Linked DNA regions of Catenulispora sp. EB89. The protein of the gene in region 1 interacts with the protein of each later gene in a pairwise test. Links are inferred from orthologs where the notes say so. Each region holds a gene or a part of one and is shown in the gene's direction. Other genes may lie near its edges. The genes, in order: ABH920_RS41870 and rlmB.

Region 1 (10,114 bases):
CCCGCCGCTCGCGCCGCCGCCCCAGCTCGCGCTCTCCCCGCCGCTCCCGCCGGCGCTCCGCGAACCGCGAAAGCCGCCGCACCCGCAGGTTCGTGTGCTCCGCCTGCCCGCTGATCGTCAGCCGGATCGCCTCCGGCCCGGCCGGCCCCAGATCCGGCTGCCCGACGTTCGCGTGCCGCGTCGCCAGCCCCGAGGTGTCCAGCGCCGTCCCCGGCGGCACGATGATCCGCAGGTTCGCGTGCCGCAGATCCAGCGCCAGCTCGACCTCCCGCGCACCGCTGAACACCGCCTGGGTGAAGTCCAGCAGGACGTTCCCGTGCCGCACCGCGACGTTCAGCCGCCGCGGCACCAGCCACGCGCCCAGCTTGTGCGTGTTCCCGTGCGAGATGGTGATGTTCTGCGAAGCCTCCGCCTCGGTCCGCCGCGCCGGGCTCACCGGCTGCGCCGACGAAGGCAGATCCTTGATCAGCTTGTCCAGCTCGCCATAGGTCCGCGCGGTCATCGCCGCCTCGATCCGCTGGTCGAGCTCGTCCCCGTCGATCCGGCCGTCCCCGGCCGCCACCCGCAGCCGGTCCACGACGATGTCACGGTCCTCATGGGACGCGCGCATCTCGGCGCGCGACAGCGCTTCCTCCCCAGACATGCCGAGGATCTTAGCGAGACACGCCGGGCCGTGACAGGGTGGAAGCATGCTGACGGCGCATTCGGTGGACCAGGTCCGGCACGCGGAGGCGGCGTTGATGGCGCGCCTGCCCGACGGCGAGCTGATGCAGCGCGCGGTCGCCGGGCTGACGGCGGAGTGCGTGCGGCTCCTGGGAGGCGTCCGTAGAGGCGCCCACGGACGCGTGGGACGCGTCGGACGCGTCTACGGCGCGCGTGTCCTCGTCGTCGCAGGCAGCGGCGACAACGGCGGCGACGCCCTCTACGCCGCCGCCCGCCTGGTCCGCCGCGGCGCGAAGGTCGAGGCGGTCCTGCTCGACGAGGCGCGCGCCCACGCCGCCGGCCTGGCAGCCCTGCGCGCCGCCGGAGGCCTGGTCAGCACAGCGGGGGAGTGGCGCTACACCGCCTCCGACCTGGTGCTCGACGGCGTCGTCGGGATCGGCGGCCACGGCGGCCTGCGCCCTGCTGCGGCATCGGTGTTCGAACAGATCGAAGCGGCCGACCCGCGTCCCCTCGTCGTCGCCGTGGACCTCCCCAGCGGCGTCGACGCCGACACCGGCGAGGTCTCCGGCCCCGCGGTCAACGCCGACGTCACCGTCACCTTCGGCACCTACAAGCCGGGCCTGTTCATCTCCCCGGCCGCCGAGCACGTCGGCGACCTCCGCTTCGTCGACATCGGCCTGGCACCTTACCTCGACGGCGCTCCGGTCCTGGAAGCCCTCGAACCCGCCGACGTCGAAGCCCTCCTGCCGACCCCCACCGCCGAGAGCAACAAGTATCGCCGCGGCGTCCTGGGCCTGGCCGCCGGATCCCCCCGCTACCCCGGCGCCGCCGTCCTCGCGACCGGCGCGGCCCTGCGCAGCGGCGTCGGCGCCGTCCGCTTCCTCGGTGAGCCCGAGGTCAACGCCGGCGTGTTGGCCCGCTACCCGGAGGTCCTGATCGGCGACGGCCGCGTCCAGGCCTGGGTCGTCGGCCCCGGCATCGGCGCGGACAGCGCCGACCGTGTCGCGAAAGCCCTGGCCACCGAGCTGCCGGTGCTCGTCGACGCCGATGGCCTGACCGCCCTCAAGCAGCTCGGCCAGTCCGACAAGCCTCTGGACCGCTCCCACCCGACGCTGCTCACGCCCCACTCCGGCGAAGCCGCGCGCCTCCTCGACGATGCCGCCTGGACCTCCGACCACATCGAGGCCCACCGCCTGGCCGCCGTCCGCGAACTGGCCGACCGCTTCGGCTGCACGGTCCTGCTGAAGGGCTCGACGACGCTCATCGCCGACCCGGGAACCGCCACCGTGCGCGTCAACCGCACCGGCACCCCGGCCCTGGCCACCGCAGGGTCTGGCGACGTCCTGTCGGGCCTCGCAGGCGGCCTGCTGGCCGCCGGGCTGCATCCTCTGGACGCCGCCAGCGTCGCGGCCCACCTGCACGGCCAGGCGGCGCTCGACGTCCAGCGCCGCCACCCCGGCCGGCAGCTCATCGCCGGGGACCTGGTCGAAGCCCTCACCGCGGCGCGGGCCCCTCACTGAGGCGCGCGGACACTCCGGAATCCTCGCGACAGCAGGCACAGCAGCCCCAGCACCTCCACCGCCCCGCTGATCCCGAATGCCGCCGACAGCCCGAACGCCCCGACCATCAACCCCATCAGGCCCATGGTCAGCGGCACGATCCCCAACGTGATCAGCGTCGTGACACTCCCGACCCGTCCTCGGAACGCGTCATCGCACTCGGCCTGCATCACGACCGTCGCCGGCACCCCCATGGCGCTCGACAGCATCCCGACCGCCGCTGCCGCCGCGATCGCCCCGCCCAACGTCGGCACCAGGGCCATCGCCGCCCCAGCGACCCCCTGCAGCGCCCCGGCACCGGCCAGCCACACGCCGAGCCCGCCGCGGACCCGCACCTTCCCCATCCCCACGGCCCCCACCGCCGCGCCGATCCCGAACCCGGTCAGCAGCAGGCCGATGCCCGGCGCGCCCCAGCCCCGCCGCGTGGCCAGCAGGGCCGCGCCCACGTTCAGCGGGCCGACCATCCCGATGTTCGTCAGCGCCAGCCACACCACGAACGGCCCCAGCACCGCGTGCTGGCGCAGATAGCCGAGCCCTGCGACGAAGCTGCGCCCGAACGGCTCCTTGCGTGTCGCGGTTCGCGCTGCGGCCGTGGCGGCCGGCGTCCCCGAACGAGCCTCCGCACCCGCCCTCGCACCTGCCCCTGCGCCCGCCTTCGCGCTTACCTCCTTGCGAACCCGCAGCCCCACCAAGCTCACCAGCGACGCGACGAAGCTCACCGCGTCCACCACCAGCGCCGCCCCCAGCCCCGCCGAGGCCGCGACCACCCCGCCCAACGGTGCCCCGACCGTCAGCGCCAGCCGCCCCGACAGCGTCCACAGCACCGCCCCGCCCGAGTACTGATGCGGCTCCAGCAGCCGTGGCCGCAGCGCCACAGACGCGGGCATGAACAGCGCGTCCACGACCCCGAACACCACCGCGACGCCCGCCAACAACCCCAACCCCGGCGAAGTCGCCGTAGCGACCAGCGCCGCCCCCAGGCACACCACCGCCCGCAGCGAGTCACTGCCGATCATCAGCTTCCGGGCATCGAACCGGTCGACGATCACCCCGCCGAACAGCACCAACAGCAGCCGGGGTATCGCAGAGACCGACAACACCACCCCGGCCGCGGCCGGCGACCCCGCGCGCACCGCCGCGTACGACAGCGCGACGTACCAGACCTGGTCGCCCAGCGCGCTCAGCGTCGCACCCCCGAGCAGCCGCCGGTAGCTCGCATTCCGCAGCGCCGGAACGGGCCGCGAGGCGCCGACCGGGCCGGCCACGACAGCAGTCATGAGCAATCCCCCCTCAAGGTTTCTCTGGGAACGCGTGCAGGAACAGGAACACCTGCTCCCGTCCGTCGACCGGCTGCTCATCAGGCCGCAGCGAAGGATCCCGCCGCCCCAGCGCGGCCCACTTCCGCAGCACCGCGTTCAGCTCCTCACTGAGCCCGCGCAACTCCTCCGGCGCCAACCGCAGGTGCGTGTTCGTGGTCGTCGCGGCCCCCTGCCACTCCGAAGACCACTCCGCCTTCCGAGCAACAAACGCCTCCAACCGCTCAACCTGGTCCTGCACGGTCTGCGCGAAAGCAGCGTCCGCCACCGCCCTCCCCTCCGGCGTCCGAAAGTCAGCCCCCGACCAGCTGAAAGACCCCTCCGGCACCCGCCACCACCGCTCCCGCCGATCCCGCGCCAACTCCGGCGCCTCCTCAATGAACCCCCGCTTCCCCAACTCCCGCAGGTGGTAGCTGACCCGCCCCGGATCCGCCCCGTCCAGGTGCCCGGCGAGGATCGTGGTCGTCGACGGCCCCAGCTGGGTGAGGAGGCGGTAGAGGCGCTGGCGCAGGGGGTGCGAGAGGCCTTTGAGGACTTCGGGGTCGGTGATGCGGCGTGGTTCGGGCATGGCGCTACTGTAGTTACAGAAGGAATCTTCTGCAAGGTTCCTTCTGTAATTAGTCGGAGAGGGTGGGCGGGACCTCTGCTGGGGTGCGGTTGGGCCGTGGGTTGAAAGGCGATTTTTACGGCTTCGCCTAAGGTTTGGTGACCTCGCGGGGGGACGCAGTTCGGTTGAGCCCGGCTGGTTGCGCTGGCGGCCGCCGGTTTTCGTGGGCACGACCGCGCACTGGTTCAGGTCTGTGCGGCGGTGCGTTGGCGGCGGGCGGTTTTCGCGTCCACGACCCCGCACGGGTCCGAGTCACTGCGCACGCGTTTGGTCTGGCGGCCGCCGGTTTTCGCGTGCAAGACCGCGCACTGGCTCAGGTCTCTGCTGTGGTGCGTTGGCGGCTGGCGGTTTTCGCGTCCACGACCCCGCACGGGTCCGAGTCACTGCGCACACGTCATGTGGGCGGCTGCCTGCCGCGTTTGGTGGGCACCTCGAGGCCTCCGGCGGGCGCTCTACAGCGAGGGGGCGACCCGTGCGACCTGCTGTTTGGCGGCGGCCCGCGACTGTTTGGCTTGCCATCACGCTGTTGCCTGCGCCGCGCTGCCTGCCGGCGGTGCTGCTTGTGGTCGCCGAGGTTCTGGGTCCCTCACCGCGTCGTCGCCGTAAACGGAACCAGTCCGGTCCGGTGGTATCAAGCCGCACCCCTGCTGCTGTGGTGCTGTCGCGTCCGGCTTGACACCACCGGCCCGGCCAGGTTGGCTTCGCCCGCCGACGCGGCGAGGGACCCAGAACCAACACCCCCGCATGGTCCTTCGGACCCCCTAGCGACATGGCCGGTCACGCAGCCCCGTCGCCCCGCGCTTGCCCTGCAAGAACCTCAGGGCTTCCAGATGAACAGCATCTCCCCAAGACTCCGGTACCCGATCGACGCGTACAGCCGCTCCTGATCAGGCCCAGACGGCGAAAGCCACACGCACTCCAGCCCCGCCACCTCCAGCAGATGTCGCGAAAGCGCCGCCGTCACCGCCGCCCCCGCCCCGCGCCGCCGGAAAGCCGGCCGGGTCGCGATGCCGCCGATCTCCGTCGTCCCCGAGTTCGCCGACCCGCTGCCGCCGCCGGCCATCGGCACGCCGGCTGCGTCGCTGCCCGCGGCCCCCCGCGCCAGCACCAGGGACCTCCCCGCGTCCACCGCGCCGCGCAGTCCGATCACATCATCGGAGAAGTCCGCGTCATCCTGCGGCTCGTCCGACTCTCCGAACGCCTCCCGCTGCGCCAAAGCCACCCCGCGCAGCTCCGCGTCCGTCGCCGACTTGTCCAGCACCACCACCTCGACGCCGTCCACGGCACTCGGCCCGACCAGCTCCGCGGCCGTCGCCACCATGAACGGCAGCCGCTGCTGCACCTCGAACCCGGCCGCCAGCAGTGCCTCCTCCACCCCCGGCGCGCCGCCCGGCGCGAACTCCAGCCGCGGCGTGCGCTCCCGTCGGGCGAAAGCCGCGAGCAACGCCTCGATGTCCTCGGACGTCACAACAGCGCCGGCTTCGGGTACCGCGTAGTTCAGGAAGGGATTGGCGTTGCCGGCGTCGAAGCCGATGTGGAACGGCCCACATGCCTCGTTCAGTGCCCGGGCGCGCGCGTTGCCGTGCAGGTAGCCGTTGACCTTCGCTTCGAGCGCTTCCAAAATCGAGAACCCCCACTGATGAGCAGGGCCGCGAAGGCCCGGCCCCGGCCGAAGGCGACCTGGTGTCACCATCAAGACCGCGACGGCCTGGCAGACTACCGTCGATGACAGACCTGACCGCCACCGATTTTCCGCCCGGCCCGCTGCGTGCCGAGGCGCGGATCGACCTGGACGCGATCCGCGCGAACACCCGCCGCGTGGGTCAGATCGTCGCCGAGTCCGGGGCCGGGGTCATGGCCGTCGTGAAGGCCGACGCCTACGGCCACGGCGCCGTGCCGTGTGCCCGCGCCGCCAAGCAGGCCGGCGCCGCCTGGCTCGGCACCGCCCTGCCGGAGGAGGCGCTGCAGCTGCGCGCCGCCGGGCTGACCGGCCCGATCCTGGCCTGGCTGCATCCGGCCGGCGGGCCCTGGGACGAGCTGATCGCCCAGGAGATCGACGTCACCGCCTACGCCCCCTGGGTCCTGGAGGAGATCACCGCGGCCGCACAGCGCCTGGGGACCCCGGCGCGCGTGCAGCTCAAGGCCGACACCGGCCTCGGGCGCGGTGGCACCCAGCCGCACGACTGGCTGGAGCTGGTCGAGCTGGCCGCCAAGGCCGAGGCCGCCGGGCACATCCGGGTCACCGGCGTCTGGTCGCACTTCGCCTGCGCCGACGAGCCCGGGCACCCCTCGATCCGCTCCCAGCTGGACCTTTTCCGCGCGGCCCTGGCCGTCGCCGACCACGCGGGCCTGCGCCCGGAGGTCCGCCACATCGCCAACAGCCCGGCCGCCCTGAGCCTGCCCGAGGCGCACTTCGACCTGGTCCGACCGGGCCTGGCGCTCTACGGCCTCTCGCCCCTGCCGGACACCACCCCCGCCGACTTCGGCCTGCGCCCGGCGATGACGCTGCGGGCGCGCGTCGCGCTGGTCAAGAACGCCCCGGCTGAGCACGGCGTCTCCTACGGGCACATCTACCACACCGCGGCGCCCACGACCCTGGCCCTGGTCCCGCTCGGCTACGCCGACGGTCTGCCGCGCAACTCCTCCAACGTCGGCGAGGTCCAGATCGGCGGCCGGCGCCACCGGATCGCCGGCCGGATGGCGATGGACCAGTTCGTCGTCGACCTCGGCGACCCCGACGCCGTCCGCGACGTGCGGGTCGGCGACGAGGTCGTGATCTTCGGCCCGGGCGAGCACGGCGAGCCGACCGCCGACGACTGGGCCCGGGCGACCGGGACGTTGAATTACGAGATCGTCACGCGCATCGGTCCGCGTGTCCCGCGGGTCTACGTCGGGAACTCGTGACGTAAGGGGCCGACGGTGAACACCGCGAGGGCCGTCGAGCGGAAGGGGCGTCATGGCAGTCAGCACCGCTAAGAAGGCGGGGATCGCCGGAGCCGCGGTCGGCGTGATCGCCGCCGGGGCGGCGGCCGGGTTCGCCATCGAGCGCGCCACCATCGGCCGCGCCGTCCGCCGGCTGGCCGAACCCCGCCGGCTGGCCGAGCCCTACGGCACCCTGCGCGGCAAGCCTCTGACGGTCCGTGCCGACGACGGCGTCGGCCTGTACGTGGAGGTCGACGGCCCGCAGCTGTTCAGCGGCGGCGCCGGCTGGGCCCGCCGCCGCGGCCCGCGCGCCGCGGCCGGCCCGACCCTGGTGTTCTGCCACGGCTACGCCCTGCACCAGGACACCTGGCACTACCAGCGCGCGGAGTTCGCCGCGACCAACCGCTGCGTGTTCTGGGACCAGCGCGGCCACGGCCGCTCGCAGCGCGGCACCTCGGCCTCGCACACCATCGACCAGATAGGGCGCGACCTGTACACCGTCCTGGAGGCGGTGTGCCCGGACGGCGACGTGGTCCTGATCGGCCACTCCATGGGCGGTATGACGATCATGGCGCTGGCCGCCGAGCACCCCGAGCTGTTCGGCGGCCCGGAGGGCGGCGAGCACGCACGGGTGCGCGGCGTGGTGCTGTGCTCGACCACCGACGGCCACTGGAACGAGATGACGCTGGGCCTGCCGGCCCGCGCCGCGCAGCTGTTCCAACGCACCGCCCCCGGCGTGTTCGCGCTGCTGGGCCGCGGCCACACCCTGGTGGACCGCACCCGCCGGGCCGGGACCGACCTGGCGCAGCTGCTGACCCGCCGCTACGCCTTCGCCTCCGACGTGCCCCCGGCGCTGGTCCGGTTCACCGACGAGATGCTGTCCAGCACCCCGATGGACGTCATCGCCGACTTCTTCCCGACCTTCTCCGCGCACAACAAGGCCACCGCGCTGCCCACGCTCGGCCGGGTGCCGGTGGAGATCATCGTCGGCGACCACGACCTGCTGACTCCGGCGTTCCACAGCGAGCGGATGGCCGCCGAGATCGACGCCGCCGCGCCCGACGACGCCCACCACACCGGCGTGGAGATCGTCCCGGCCGGCGGGCACGTGCTGCCGCTGGAGCACCCGGACGCCGTGGACGGGGCGATCCGGCGCGTGCTGGCCCGCCTCGACACGGCGAGCCCGGATGCGGCAGGCACGGACGTGGCTGGCCCGGACGCCCCGGGCCCGGACGTGGCTGGCCCGGGCACATCAAGCCATTAGGCCTAATCACGGTGCGCATCGTGCGATGACCGCACAATCTGGGAGCTGTGCAGACAGCGGAGGCTCCCGGTTCGGCTGGGACTTCGGAGTTCGACGACGTCTGGGTCGTCATCCCCGTATACAACGAGGGCTCGGTGATCGCCGAGGTCGTCGCAGGCGTCCTGCCCACGTTCCCGAACGTGGTGTGCGTGGACGACGGCTCGCGCGACGACTCCGCCGACCACATCTTCCGCACGGCCGCGCACCTGGTCAGCCACCCGGTGAACCTGGGCCAGGGCGCCGCGCTCCAGACCGGCCTGGAGTACGCCCTGCTGCAGGAGGGCTCGGAGTACTTCGTCACCTTCGACGCCGACGGCCAGCACCGCGTGGAGGACGCCGCCGAACTGGTGCGCGCGGTCCGCGACGGCGGCGCCGACGTGGCCCTCGGCTCGCGCTTCCTGAGCGGGACCGTGCACGTGCCGTGGGTCAAGCGCGCGCTGCTGAAGACGGTCGCCGCGCTCAGCCCCGCGGCCCGCCGCCTGGAGCTCACCGACGCGCACAACGGCCTGCGGGTCCTGAACCGGGCCGCCGCCTCCCAGCTCAAGATCACCATGAACGGCATGGCGCACGCCTCGGAGATCGTGGACTACCTGGCGCGCTCGGAGCTGGAGGTCACCGAGGTCCCGGTGACCGTGCTCTACACGGACTACTCCAAGGCCAAGGGCCAGTCGCTGATCAACGGCGTCAACATCCTGTTCGACCTCTCCCTGCGGTCGCGGAGGACGCCATGATCATCCAGGCCATCCTGCTGGTCATCGCGGCCGGCTTCCTGCTGCTGTTCATCCGGCACTGGTACTCGGTGCAGACCAGAGCCCTGAAGCGGCTGGCGTTCCTGGTCTTCATCGCCCTGATGGTGGTCGCGATCCTGCGGCCCAACTGGGTGAACTCGCTGGCCCACAAGGTCGGCGTGGGCCGCGGCACCGACCTCGTGCTCTACGCGCTGACCGTGGCGTTCGTCTTCGTGTCGGTGAACACCTACTTCCGGCTCAAGACCCAGGAAGCGCGGTTCACCGAGCTGGCCCGGGTCATCGCGGTGCGCGACGCGACCACGCTGAACGCGCAGCGGCTGGGGCGTCCGGTGCGGGAGCCGGCGGCGCTGACCGACGCTTCCGGGCCGACCGGTCTCGCGACACCGCTGCCCCCGCTCACCGGCGAATCGGCCGGGGGAGCGGCCCGGTGAGCGGATCCGGCGCGCTCGAACCGCCGCCGCAGCCCCTTCCGGAACCCGAATCGGAACCGGAACCCGGCCGGGAACCAGAGCCCAAAGCGGTATCCGCGCCATTCCTCCCCACCAAACCCCGCCGCCCATCCTGGCCGCGCCGCAGCACCACCAAAGTCCTCAGGGTCCTCAACCGCCCCTGGCTGCTGGCCCTGGTCGGCTTCTTCCTGGTCTCCACCGGCTGGGCCTTCGCTTCCCCGATGTCCACATCCCCGGACGAGCCCTCGCACATGGTGAAAGCCGCCGCGACAGCCCGCGGCGAGTTCGTGAACTCGACCTCCCGCCACGAGATCAGCGGCGGCTTCGAGAAGACCTGGCTCGGCTATCCACTGCCCGCCAAGTACGGGACTCTCGACGCGATGTCCGCGTGCTTCCGCAATACGTTCCTCTCCGCGGCATGCGGTAAGAAGTTCGGCACCGACAACTCCACAGCGATCGTCGAGACCTCCGCAGGGAACTACAACCCCGCCTACTACTTCCCTGTAGGGCTCCCCAGCCTGGTGCTCCCTGGAGTCGGCGCGCTAT
Region 2 (10,147 bases), on another replicon or contig:
CCTTCCGGCGGCGGTGGAACCCGCGACTTTGTCGCCCGTGACAACATCGGGACCTCCACCCGGCTCCGACCAGATCGGCCGGCACATCGCGCGCGCCGAGGCGCTGGCCGAACTCGGGCGACGCCAGCAGGCGCTGGACGTCCTCAACGAACTGATCGTGGCGGGCAGCCAGGACGTGCGGGTCTGGCGCGCTCTGGCCGCGGTGTACCTGGAGACCGGCGACGGCGAGAAGGCCCTGCGCGCCGCGGACTGGGTCATCACCTTCGCCCCCGACGACGAGTGGGGCCACCGCCTGCGCGCCTCAGCGCTGCGACTGCTGGACCGCTTCGGCGAAGCGGTCGCGGCGGCCGAGAAGGCGGTGCGCCTGGGGCCGCAGGTCTGGCAGAGCCGCGCGAGCCTGGCCGCCGCCCTGGAAGCCAGCGGAGACCTGTCCCAGGCTGCGGCCGAGGCACGCCGGGCCACGGAACTGGCGGCGCGCCTCGACCCCGAATCCGCGACCGAGGCGAAGCAGTTCGAGGACGCGGTAACGGCGGCCGAGGAGGTCCCGGAACCGATAGCCCTGGTCGCCGACCTGGAGGCGGTCCTGGCGTCCCGGCCGGGGCCGGACGACGACAGCCTGGCGCACGTCGGCAACCTGGTGCTGCGGTCGATGGAGTTCAGCGCAGCGGCCGGCTGGCTGGTCGCCTTCGGCGGCGTGGCCATCCCCGGCTTCGACATCAGGTTCCTGATCCCCCTCGCGGTCCTGGCGGTCCTGGGCATCTGCCTGATAGGCCCGGCCCGCAAGGCCGACCGCGACCTCTGGCGGTACCTGGTCGAGTACCTGTGGCAGGACACGAAGACGCGCGTGGCGCTGGTGATGACGATCGCCGCGCACGTGTTCATGATCACCGGGAGCTCGATCGGGCACGTGGAGGGCGGGTCGACGCTGACGGTCGGTCTGATCAGCCACCTGGTCGGGCGGCTGACGCTGCACCGGAAGGCTCCGGAGCTGAGCCCGGTGCGGCGGGGTGGGGTGGCGGGCGTGGCGGGCGTGAAAACTCAGACCCGGCCCACCACGGGGGACTAGCCTCAGCGAGGTTCTGGGCCGGCCCGCCCTCAAGCCGCGGCCGGCTCCGCAACCGCCTCAAGCCGAGGCGTCCGTACCAACAGCGCCCGCATCAGAACCGCGGCCGCGCTCAAGCCGAAGATCACCAACGCCATCGGCATCCCGCTGCTCTTGCTTCCCAGCCCCGTCAGCGGCGCGAAGATCGCGCCGAACAGGAACTGCCCCGTGCCGATCAGTGCCGAGGCCGCGCCTGCCACCGCGGGTGAGTAGCCGGACAGCGCCAAGGCCGTCACCTGGGGGGTGATCACGCCGACCGATGAGACCATCAGGAACAGTCCCACCAGTGTCCCCGCGAGGTTGCCGCCGAAGGCCGCCGTCGCCGCCAGCAGGATCGTGCTGCCGCCGAAGGACATCACCAGGCCCGCGCCCAGCAGGCGCGATGGCGCGACACGTCCCACCAGGCGGCCGCTGGTCCGGCCGCCGATCATGATGCCGAGGGCGTTGGCTCCGAAGGCGAAGCTGAACTCCTGCTTCGACAGGCCGTGGATGTTCTCCAGGACGAAGGGTGAGCCTGAGATGTAAGCGAACATCGCCGCCAGGGCGAAGCCGCCCGTCAGGATGTAGCCCGTGAACGCGCGGTCGCGGAGCAGGACCCGGAACGTGCGCAGGGTCGCGGGTAGGCCGCCGCCGGACGCTCCGCGTGAATCTTTCGGGAGCGTCTCCTTGAGTCCGAGCGTCGCGGCGGCGAACAGCGCTACGCCGATCAGCGTCAGCACCACGAATACGCCGCGCCAGCTCATGAAGCGGATCAGCTGGCCGCCGAGGACCGGAGCCAGGATCGGGCCGAGGCCGTTCACCAGGATCAGTGTCGAGAAGAACTTCGTGAGGGCGTCGCCCTCGTACAGGTCGCGCACCATGGCCCGCGAGATCACCAGGCCGGCCGCGCCGGCGAAGCCCTGGAGGAGGCGCGCCGCGGTGAGCGAGTAGACGTCGGGGGCGAACGCGCAGAACAGCGATGTGGCCACGTAGGCGATCAGCCCGATCGCGAGCGGCTTCTTGCGCCCCCACGCGTCCGACATCGGGCCGGCCACCAGTTGGCCGAAGGCCAGGCCGATCATGCACGCCGTCAGCGTCAGCTGGACGTTCGACTCGGCCGTGTGGAACGAGTGCGCCAGGTCCGGCAGTGCCGGCAGGTACATGTCGAGCGACAAAGGCCCGAACATGGAAAGCGCTCCCAGTATCAGGAGCAGCTTCACCGGGGCCCGCCCAGAACGCCTCACCACCCGCTCATCTCCCACTCACCGCCCCATGGAACCACAACCCGAAAGAAGACGTTTTCGCCATCCACCCGCCGGTATCCTTGGGGAATGACTCTCCGCCTGTATGACACCGCCGCGCGAGCGACGCGCGAGTTCGTACCCGTCACACCAGGCAAGGTCTCGATCTACCTCTGTGGCGCGACCGTCCAGGCCCCGCCGCACATCGGTCACATCCGGTCCGGAGTCTCGTTCGACATCGCCCGCCGCTGGCTGGAGCACCGCGGCTACGCCGTCACCTTCGTGCGCAACGTCACCGACATCGACGACAAGATCATCCGCAAGGCGGCCGAGCAGGGCGTGGAGACCTGGCGCGTGGCGCAGGCCAACGAGTACGCCTTCCAGCTCGCCTACCGGCTGCTGGGCTGCGAGGACCCGTCCGTCGAGCCGCGTGCCACCGGCCACATCCCCGAGATGGTCGCGATGATGCAGAAGCTCATCGACGACGGCCACGCCTACGCCGCCGGCGGCGACGTCTACTTCCGGGTGCGCTCCTTCCCCGAATACGGCGCGCTGGCCCACTTCAGTGTCGACGACCTGGAGGAGCAGCCGGTCGACGACGTGGCGCCGACCACGCACAAGGAAGACCCGCACGACTTCACGCTGTGGAAGGCCTCCAAGCCCGGCGAGCCCTTCTGGGACACGCCGTGGGGCCCCGGCCGCCCCGGCTGGCACCTGGAGTGCTCCGCGATGGCGCACCGCTACCTGGGCCCGAACTTCGACATCCACGGCGGCGGCGTCGACCTGATCTTCCCGCACCACGAGAACGAGCAGGCGCAGTCGCACGCCTTCGGCGACAAGTTCACCAACTACTGGATGCACAACGGCTGGGTCACCCTCAAGAACGAGAAGATGTCCAAGTCGCTGGGCAACTCGGTGCTGGTCACCGAACTGGCCAAGCAGTACCGGCCGGTGGTCCTGCGCTACTACCTCGGCACCCCGCACTACCGCTCGATGATCGAGTACACCGAGGACTCGCTGCGCGAGGCCGACGCCGCGTACTCGCGGATCGAGGGCTTCGTCACCCGGGCGCTGGAGACGGTCGGCCCGACCGAGTCCGCGGCGGACGTGCCCGCGGCCTTCGCGGAGTCGATGGACGACGACTTCGGCGTCCCGGGCGCGGTGGCCGTGCTGTACAACACCGTCCGCGAGGGCAACACCGCCCTGGCCAACGGTGACAAGGAAGGCGTGGCCTCGCACCTCGCCTCGGTGCTGAAGATGCTGGACATCCTCGGCCTGAACCCGCTGGCCGAGCCGTGGAGCGGCGCGGCCGGCACCGCCGGGTCCGGCAGCGATCTGCGGCCGGTCGTCGACACCCTGGTCAAGGTGGCCCTGGAGCAGCGGCAGGCGGCGCGCGAGCGCAAGGACTACGCCGCCTCCGACGCCATCCGCGACCAGCTGGCCCGGGCCGGCGTCAACGTCGAGGACACTCCGAGCGGTCCGCGCTGGACCGTCAACCAATAAGAGGGCCAGTCGCCTAGGCGGCCGACTCCCACCGTGCCCCCGCCACGCTGACGGTAGCGTGGAGCGGGGGCACGGCCTGAAGTGCTGGAACTTGAAGAAAGTAAGGACATCATGGCGAGCAAAGGCGGCGGCACCGGCGGCCGGGCGAACAAGCCGGGCGCGTCGAGCTCCCGAAAGGGCGCGCAGAAGGGCTCCGGCGGCCAGCGCCGCCAGGGTCTGGAGGGCCGCGGCCCGACGCCGAAGGCCGAGGAGCGCACCGGGCATCCGGCGGCCCGCCGGGCGAAGTCGGCGGCCAAGCGCGCCGCCGCCCCGAACACCGGCCGCTCGGCGGCCGGCACGCGCAGCACGGCCCGGCCGGTCCGGCGCACCCCCGGCAAGGGCGAGGCCGAGCAGGTCGCCGGCCGCAACTCGGTGGTCGAGGCGCTGCGCGCGCAGGTGCCGGCCAAGGCCCTGTACGTCGCGCAGTACATCGACAGCGACGACCGGGTCCGCGAGAGCATGAAGCTCGCCATGGAGCAGGGCGTCCCGCTGCTGGAGGCCCCGCGCCACGAGCTGGACCGGATGACCAACGGGACCCTGCACCAGGGCGTGATGCTGGTGATGCCGCCCTACGAGTACGCGCACCCGGACGACCTGCTGGAGGAGGTGTTCGCGGCCGGCGACACCCCGCTGTTCGCGGCGCTGGACGGCGTCACGGACCCGCGCAACCTCGGCGCCGTGATGCGCTCCGTGGCGGCCTTCGGCGGGCACGGCGTGATCGTGCCGGAGCGGCGCGCGGCGGGCATGACGGCCGGCGCGTTCAAGGCCGCGGCCGGCGCCGGGGCCCGGCTGCCGGTGGCGCGCGCCGGGAACCTGACGCGCGCGCTGGAGGCGTACAAGAAGCAGGGCGTGATGGTCGCCGGGCTGGCCGCCGACGGCGCCGTGCCGCTGCACGAGCTGGAGATCGCCACCGAGCCGCTGTGCCTGGTCGTCGGGTCCGAGGGCAAGGGCATGTCGCGGCTGGTGTCCGAGCTCTGCGACGTCACGGTCTCGATCCCGATCGCGTCCTCGTCCGAGTCGCTGAACGCCGGCGTCGCGGCCGGGATCGCGTTGTACGAAGTCAACCGGCGGCGCGCCGAGGCCCGCGGCTGATCCACAGTTTCACAGCACCACAGCACCACCTAGCTAGGAGAGACAGCTCAATGGCGAGCACTGAGGCGAACACCGAAGGCGGCAGCACCGGACGTCCGGCCCCGATAGGCCCGGTCGACTCCTCGAAGACCCCGCGCTACGCGGGCTTCGCGACGTTCGCGCGGCTGCCGCGCCTGGACCAGCTCCCGGCGGGCGAGAAGGCGGACGTGGCGGTCCTGGGCGCCCCCTTCGACTCCGGCGTCTCCTACCGCCCCGGGGCCCGCTTCGCCCCGGCGGCGGTGCGCGAGGCCTCCCGGCTGCTGCGGCCGTACCACCCGGGCCTGGACTTCTCGCCGTTCCAGGCGGTGCAGGTCGCCGACGCCGGCGACATCGCCATCAACCCCTTCCTGCTGGACGAGGCGCTGGAGCAGATCGAGGCGCACTCCGGGGAGCTGGTCGGCGCCGGCTCCAAGCTGGTGACGATCGGCGGCGACCACACCATCGCGCTGCCGCTGCTGCGCACCATGGCCCGCCGGCACGGCCCGGTGGCGCTGCTGCACTTCGACGCGCACCTGGACACCTGGGACACGTACTTCGGCGCGCCGTACACGCACGGCACGCCGTTCCGCCGCGCCTTCGAGGAGGGCATCCTCGACTCCTCGGCGGTGGCGCACGTCGGCACCCGCGGCCCGCTGTACAGCAAGCAGGACCTCAGCGACGACAAGCGCATGGGCTTCGGCATCGTGACCTCGGCGGACGTGATGCGCCAGGGCGTGGACGCCGTGGTGCAGGCGCTGCGCGAGCGGATCGGCACCCGGCCGCTGTACGTCTCCATCGACATCGACGTCCTGGACCCCGCGCACGCCCCCGGCACCGGCACCCCCGAGGCCGGCGGCATGACCAGCCGCGAGCTGCTGGAGATCCTGCGCGGCCTGGACGGCCTGAACCTGATCGGCGCCGACGTGGTCGAGGTGGCCCCGCCCTACGACCACGCCGAGATCACTTCGGTCGCCGCCGCGCACGTGGCCTACGATCTTGTGACATTGCTGGCGATGCAGGGACGGTGAGGCGCCGTCCCTGAAAAGGGGGACTTCCGGTGCTGCCACCCGACAACCACGTCCACAGCGAGTACTCGTGGGACGCGCTCGCCGGCTCCATGGAGCGGACCTGCGAGCGCGCCGTCGAGCTCGGGCTGCCCTCGATCGCCTTCACCGAGCACGCGGATTTCAGCATCTCGGAACTGACCGCCGAGGACTGGTTCCCGGCCGAGTGGCAGCGCTACGTCGAGGTCGTGGACGATCGCAACATCCTGACTCCCCCGGCCGTCGACCTGACCGGCTACCTGGAGACGCTGGAGCGCTGCCGCGACCGCTTCCCGGAGCTGCGCATCCTGTCCGGCGTGGAGCTCAGTGAGGCGCACTGGTTCCCGGACCAGACCGCGGATCTGCTGAAGCGCGGCGGGTTCCAGCGGATCCTGGCCTCACTGCACACCGCGTCGCGGCGCGACGAGCCCTACGCCGACATCTCCGCGAGCATCAAGCGCGGCGACGCGGCCACGGAGTACAGCCGCTACCTCGCCGAGGCGGTGCGGCTGATCGAGGAGTACGACGGGTTCGAAGTGCTCACCCACATCGACTACCCGGTCCGGTACTGGCCCGCCGACGAGCCCTTCGACCTCACCCGGTTCGAGGACGAGATCCGCCTGGTGCTGCGGACGCTGGCGCGCGCCGACAAGGTCATGGAGTTCAACACCCGGATCCCGCTGGATCCGCGGGTGGTCGCGTGGTGGCGCCAGGAGGGCGGGAAGGGCGTGTCGTTCGCGTCCGACGCGCACCGGCCCGACGCGGTCGGCAACGGCTTCAGGGAGGCCGTGGCGGTGGCGCGGGCCGCCGGGTTCAGACCGGGCGCCGACCTGTTCGATTTCTGGGTGCGGGACTGACGCCAGGCGCGGGACTGGCCCTGGGTGCGGGACTGGCCCCAGGCGCGGGACTGGCCCTGGGTGCGGGACTGACGCGACGCCAGGCGCGGGACTGGCCCCGGACGCCGGACCAGCCAACTCAGGTCGATGCCGCCGCGTAGCGTGAACGCGCTGCCCAGGCAGCAAGCGGCTGGTTGTCTGTCAGTGCAGGCGATCACACTGGCAAAAGGGGTGAATCCCTCATAACAGAATGCCGCCCGACCCGATGTCGAACCGACCCCGCCACCCTGTCCACCACGGCGAGATGCGAACCGCCGCCCCGCACCTAGGCTGGAGACCATGACCCTCCGCCTGGCCTGCCTCCAAGCACCGGCAACCGACCACCCGAACGGCGCCCCGGACCCCGCCGCCGACCGCCGCGCCAACCTGGCCGCGCTGGCCGACGCCGCCGCCGGGGCCGCGGAGAGCGGCGCGCGCCTGCTCATCACCCCGGAGATGTACCTCACCGGCTACAACCTGGGCGCCGAGGTGATCGCCGGACTGGCCGAGGAGCGCCACGGGCCCTCGCAGCAGGAGGTGTCCGCGATCGCGGCCCGGCACGGGATCGCGATCCTGTACGGCTACCCCGAGCGCGACGGCGACGGCGTCGTGTACAACGCCGTGCAGCTGATCGGCGGCGACGGCGCCCCGGTGGCCAACTACCGCAAGACGCACCTGTTCGGCGACGTGGACCGGGCCGCGTTCGCCCCGGGCGAGGAGCTGGTGGTGCAGGCCGAGCTGGACGGCATCCGGGTCGGCTTCCTGATCTGTTACGACGTGGAGTTCCCCGAGACCGTGCGGGCGCACGCCGACGCCGGGACCGAGCTGCTGCTGGTGCCGACCGCCCTGATGCGGCCGTACGAGTTCGTGCCGCGGCAGATCGTGCCGGCGCGGGCGATCGAGTCGCAGCTGTTCGTGGCGTACGTGAACCGGGTTGGGGTGGAGCGGGACTTCGTCTACGCCGGCGAGACCCGGGTGGTGGCCCCGGACGGCCGGGAACTGGCGGTCGGCGACGACCGCGAGGAGCTGCTGCTGGCCGACGTGGACCTGGCGGACCTGACCGCCTCGCGCGATCTGAACACGTATCTGCAGGACCGCCGAACCGATCTGTACGGAGCCCAGAAGTGACGTCCGCTGTCCCGGCCACTGTCCACGAGGTCACCGACCACGTGCAGTGCGACTCGCACAAGCCGATCACCATGTTCGGCCCCGACTTCCCGTTCGCCTACGACGACTACGCCGCGCACCCGGCCGGCCTGGGCTCGGTGCCCGAGGCGGCGCACGGCACCGAGGTCGCGGTGATCGGCGGCGGCCTGTCCGGCCTGGTGGCCGCGCACGAGCTGCTGAAGCTCGGCCTGAAGCCGGTCGTGTACGAGGCCGACGAGCTGGGCGGCCGGATGCGCTCGACGCCGTTCCCCGGCGTGCCGGGCGCGATGGCCGAGATGGGCGCGATGCGGTTCCCGCCGTCGTCGACCACGCTGTTCGACTACCTCGAGCGCGCGGGGCTGCGGACCGAGCCGTTCCCGAACCCGCTGGACGCCGCGACGCCGTCCACGGTCATCGACCTCAAGGGCGACAGCCACTACGCGACCACCCTGGACGACCTGCCGGCGATCTACCACGAGGTCGCCGACGCCTGGGCCGACGCGCTGGACGACCCGGCGCACGGCGCCGAGTTCTCCGCGATGCAGCAGGCGATCCGCGAGCGGGACACCGCGACGGTGCGCGAGATCTGGAGCCGTCTGGTGCACCGGCTCGACGACACCTCGTTCTACGGCTTCCTGGCCGCGAACCCGGCCTTCAAGTCCTTCCGGCACCGGGAGGTGTTCGGCCAGGTCGGCTTCGGCACCGGCGGCTGGGACACGGACTTCCCGAACTCCATGCTGGAGATCCTGCGCGTCGTCTACACCGGCGCCGACGACCACCACCGGCGCGTGGTCGGCGGCTGCCAGCAGCTGCCGCTGGCGCTGTGGTCACAGACCCCTGACACCCTCGCGCACTGGCCGGCCGGCACCTCGGTGCGCTCGCTGCACGACGACGGCCACCCGCGGCCCGCCGTGACCCGGATGTACCGCACCAGGCGCGGCATCACCATCGCCGACGCCGCGAACGAGATCCGCACGTATCAGGCCGCCGTGTTCACCGCCCAGAGCTGGATGATGCTCTCGAAGATCAAGGTGCACGAGGCCCTCCTGCCCACCGACGTGTGGACCGCCGTCGAGCGCACGCACTACATGGGCGCCTCGAAGCTCTTCGTGGTGGTGGACCGGCCGTTCTGGCGCGACCCCTCCCCCCTGGACCCGAACCGCGACACGATGTCGATGACCCTGACCGACCGCATGCCCCGCGGCGTGTACCTGCTGGACGACGGCCCGGACAAGCCCGGCGTGATGTGCCTGTCGTACACCTGGGTCGACGACTCGATGAAGTTCGTCCCCCTGTCGCGCGAGGAGCGGCTGGAAGTCGTGCTCGCCTCGCTGGCGGAGATCTACCCGGACGTCGACATCCGGTCGCACATCATCGGCACGCCGCTGACCGTCTCGTGGGAGACGGAGCCGTACTTCATGGGCGCGTTCAAGGCGAACCTGCCGGGCCAGTACCGCTACCAGCGCAGGCTCTACACGCACTTCATGCAGGACGCACTCCCCGAGCACCAGCGCGGCCTGTTCCTGGCCGGGGACGACATCTCCTGGACCGCCGGCTGGGCCGAGGGCGCGGTGACCACGGCGCTGAACGCGGTGTGGGGCGTGATGAAGCACTTCGGCGGATCGACGAGCCCGGAGAATCCCGGGCCCGGAGACGTGTTCGACGAGATCGCGCCGCCGATGCTGGACGAGGAGTAGGCGCGGAACCCGATCACCGCGGAGTGCTCGATCAGTCGAGAATCAGTCGAGCAGCCCGCTCACCCGGAGATCCGGGTGCCGCCCCCGCACAGCAAAGGTGATCTCCCGCGTGGTCGCCGTCAAACGCGACGCCAACACGTCGATGTCCGCCCCGCTCAGCTGCTTCTGGAACCCGTACAGCGTCAGCACCATCGCGACCCGCTCGTCCGGTCCGAACACCGGCGCGGCCAGGTGTCCGATCCGGTGCGTGCTGCCGCCGAAGTCGTCCATCAGGTACGAGGTGTGCGAGAGCTCCGCGAGCAGCGGCGGCACCGCTTCGTGGTCGTCCAGCGACTGCCCGAGGCGTACGCCCAGGACGTCCGGCTCCAGCCCCACCGAGTAGCCGCGCCGCCGGACCGCGCGCACTCCGTTG

The links.
Region 2: the proteins of ABH920_RS41870 (region 1) and rlmB interact in binary tests that used the Escherichia coli proteins (3 or more experiments, as listed by UniProt). The link is inferred for Catenulispora sp. EB89 from one-to-one orthologs.

What each region holds. Positions count from the first base shown.
Region 1 is NZ_JBGCCU010000030.1:28,747-38,860, forward strand. What follows is about bases 1-2,936. They hold ABH920_RS41870 (NAD(P)H-hydrate dehydratase), read left to right. Parts: upstream 1-689; coding sequence 690-2,183; downstream 2,184-2,936. Other genes in these bases: ABH920_RS41865 (DUF1707 domain-containing protein), read right to left, coding at 1-643; ABH920_RS41875 (MFS transporter), read right to left, coding at 2,177-2,936. Also shown: more of ABH920_RS41875, read right to left, coding at 2,937-3,499; ABH920_RS41880 (ArsR family transcriptional regulator), read right to left, coding at 3,513-4,106; ABH920_RS41885 (GNAT family N-acetyltransferase), read right to left, coding at 4,963-5,766; alr (alanine racemase), read left to right, coding at 5,871-7,049; ABH920_RS41895 (alpha/beta fold hydrolase), read left to right, coding at 7,102-8,331; ABH920_RS41900 (glycosyltransferase family 2 protein), read left to right, coding at 8,379-9,101; ABH920_RS41905 (DUF2304 domain-containing protein), read left to right, coding at 9,098-9,550; ABH920_RS41910 (DUF2142 domain-containing protein), read left to right, coding at 9,547-10,114. UniProt on the Escherichia coli protein: Bifunctional enzyme that catalyzes the epimerization of the S- and R-forms of NAD(P)HX and the dehydration of the S-form of NAD(P)HX at the expense of ADP, which is converted to AMP.
Region 2 is NZ_JBGCCU010000002.1:619,829-629,975, forward strand. What follows is about bases 2,978-5,946. They hold rlmB (23S rRNA (guanosine(2251)-2'-O)-methyltransferase RlmB), read left to right. Parts: upstream 2,978-3,936; coding sequence 3,937-4,956; downstream 4,957-5,946. Other genes in these bases: cysS (cysteine--tRNA ligase), read left to right, coding at 2,978-3,825; speB (agmatinase), read left to right, coding at 5,007-5,946. Also shown: ABH920_RS06315 (tetratricopeptide repeat protein), read left to right, coding at 1-1,066; ABH920_RS06320 (multidrug effflux MFS transporter), read right to left, coding at 1,096-2,343; more of cysS, read left to right, coding at 2,413-2,977; more of speB, read left to right, coding at 5,947-6,002; ABH920_RS06340 (PHP domain-containing protein), read left to right, coding at 6,032-6,874; ABH920_RS06345 (carbon-nitrogen hydrolase family protein), read left to right, coding at 7,193-8,020; ABH920_RS06350 (FAD-dependent oxidoreductase), read left to right, coding at 8,017-9,735; ABH920_RS06355 (IclR family transcriptional regulator), read right to left, coding at 9,778-10,147. UniProt on the Escherichia coli protein: Specifically methylates the ribose of guanosine 2251 in 23S rRNA.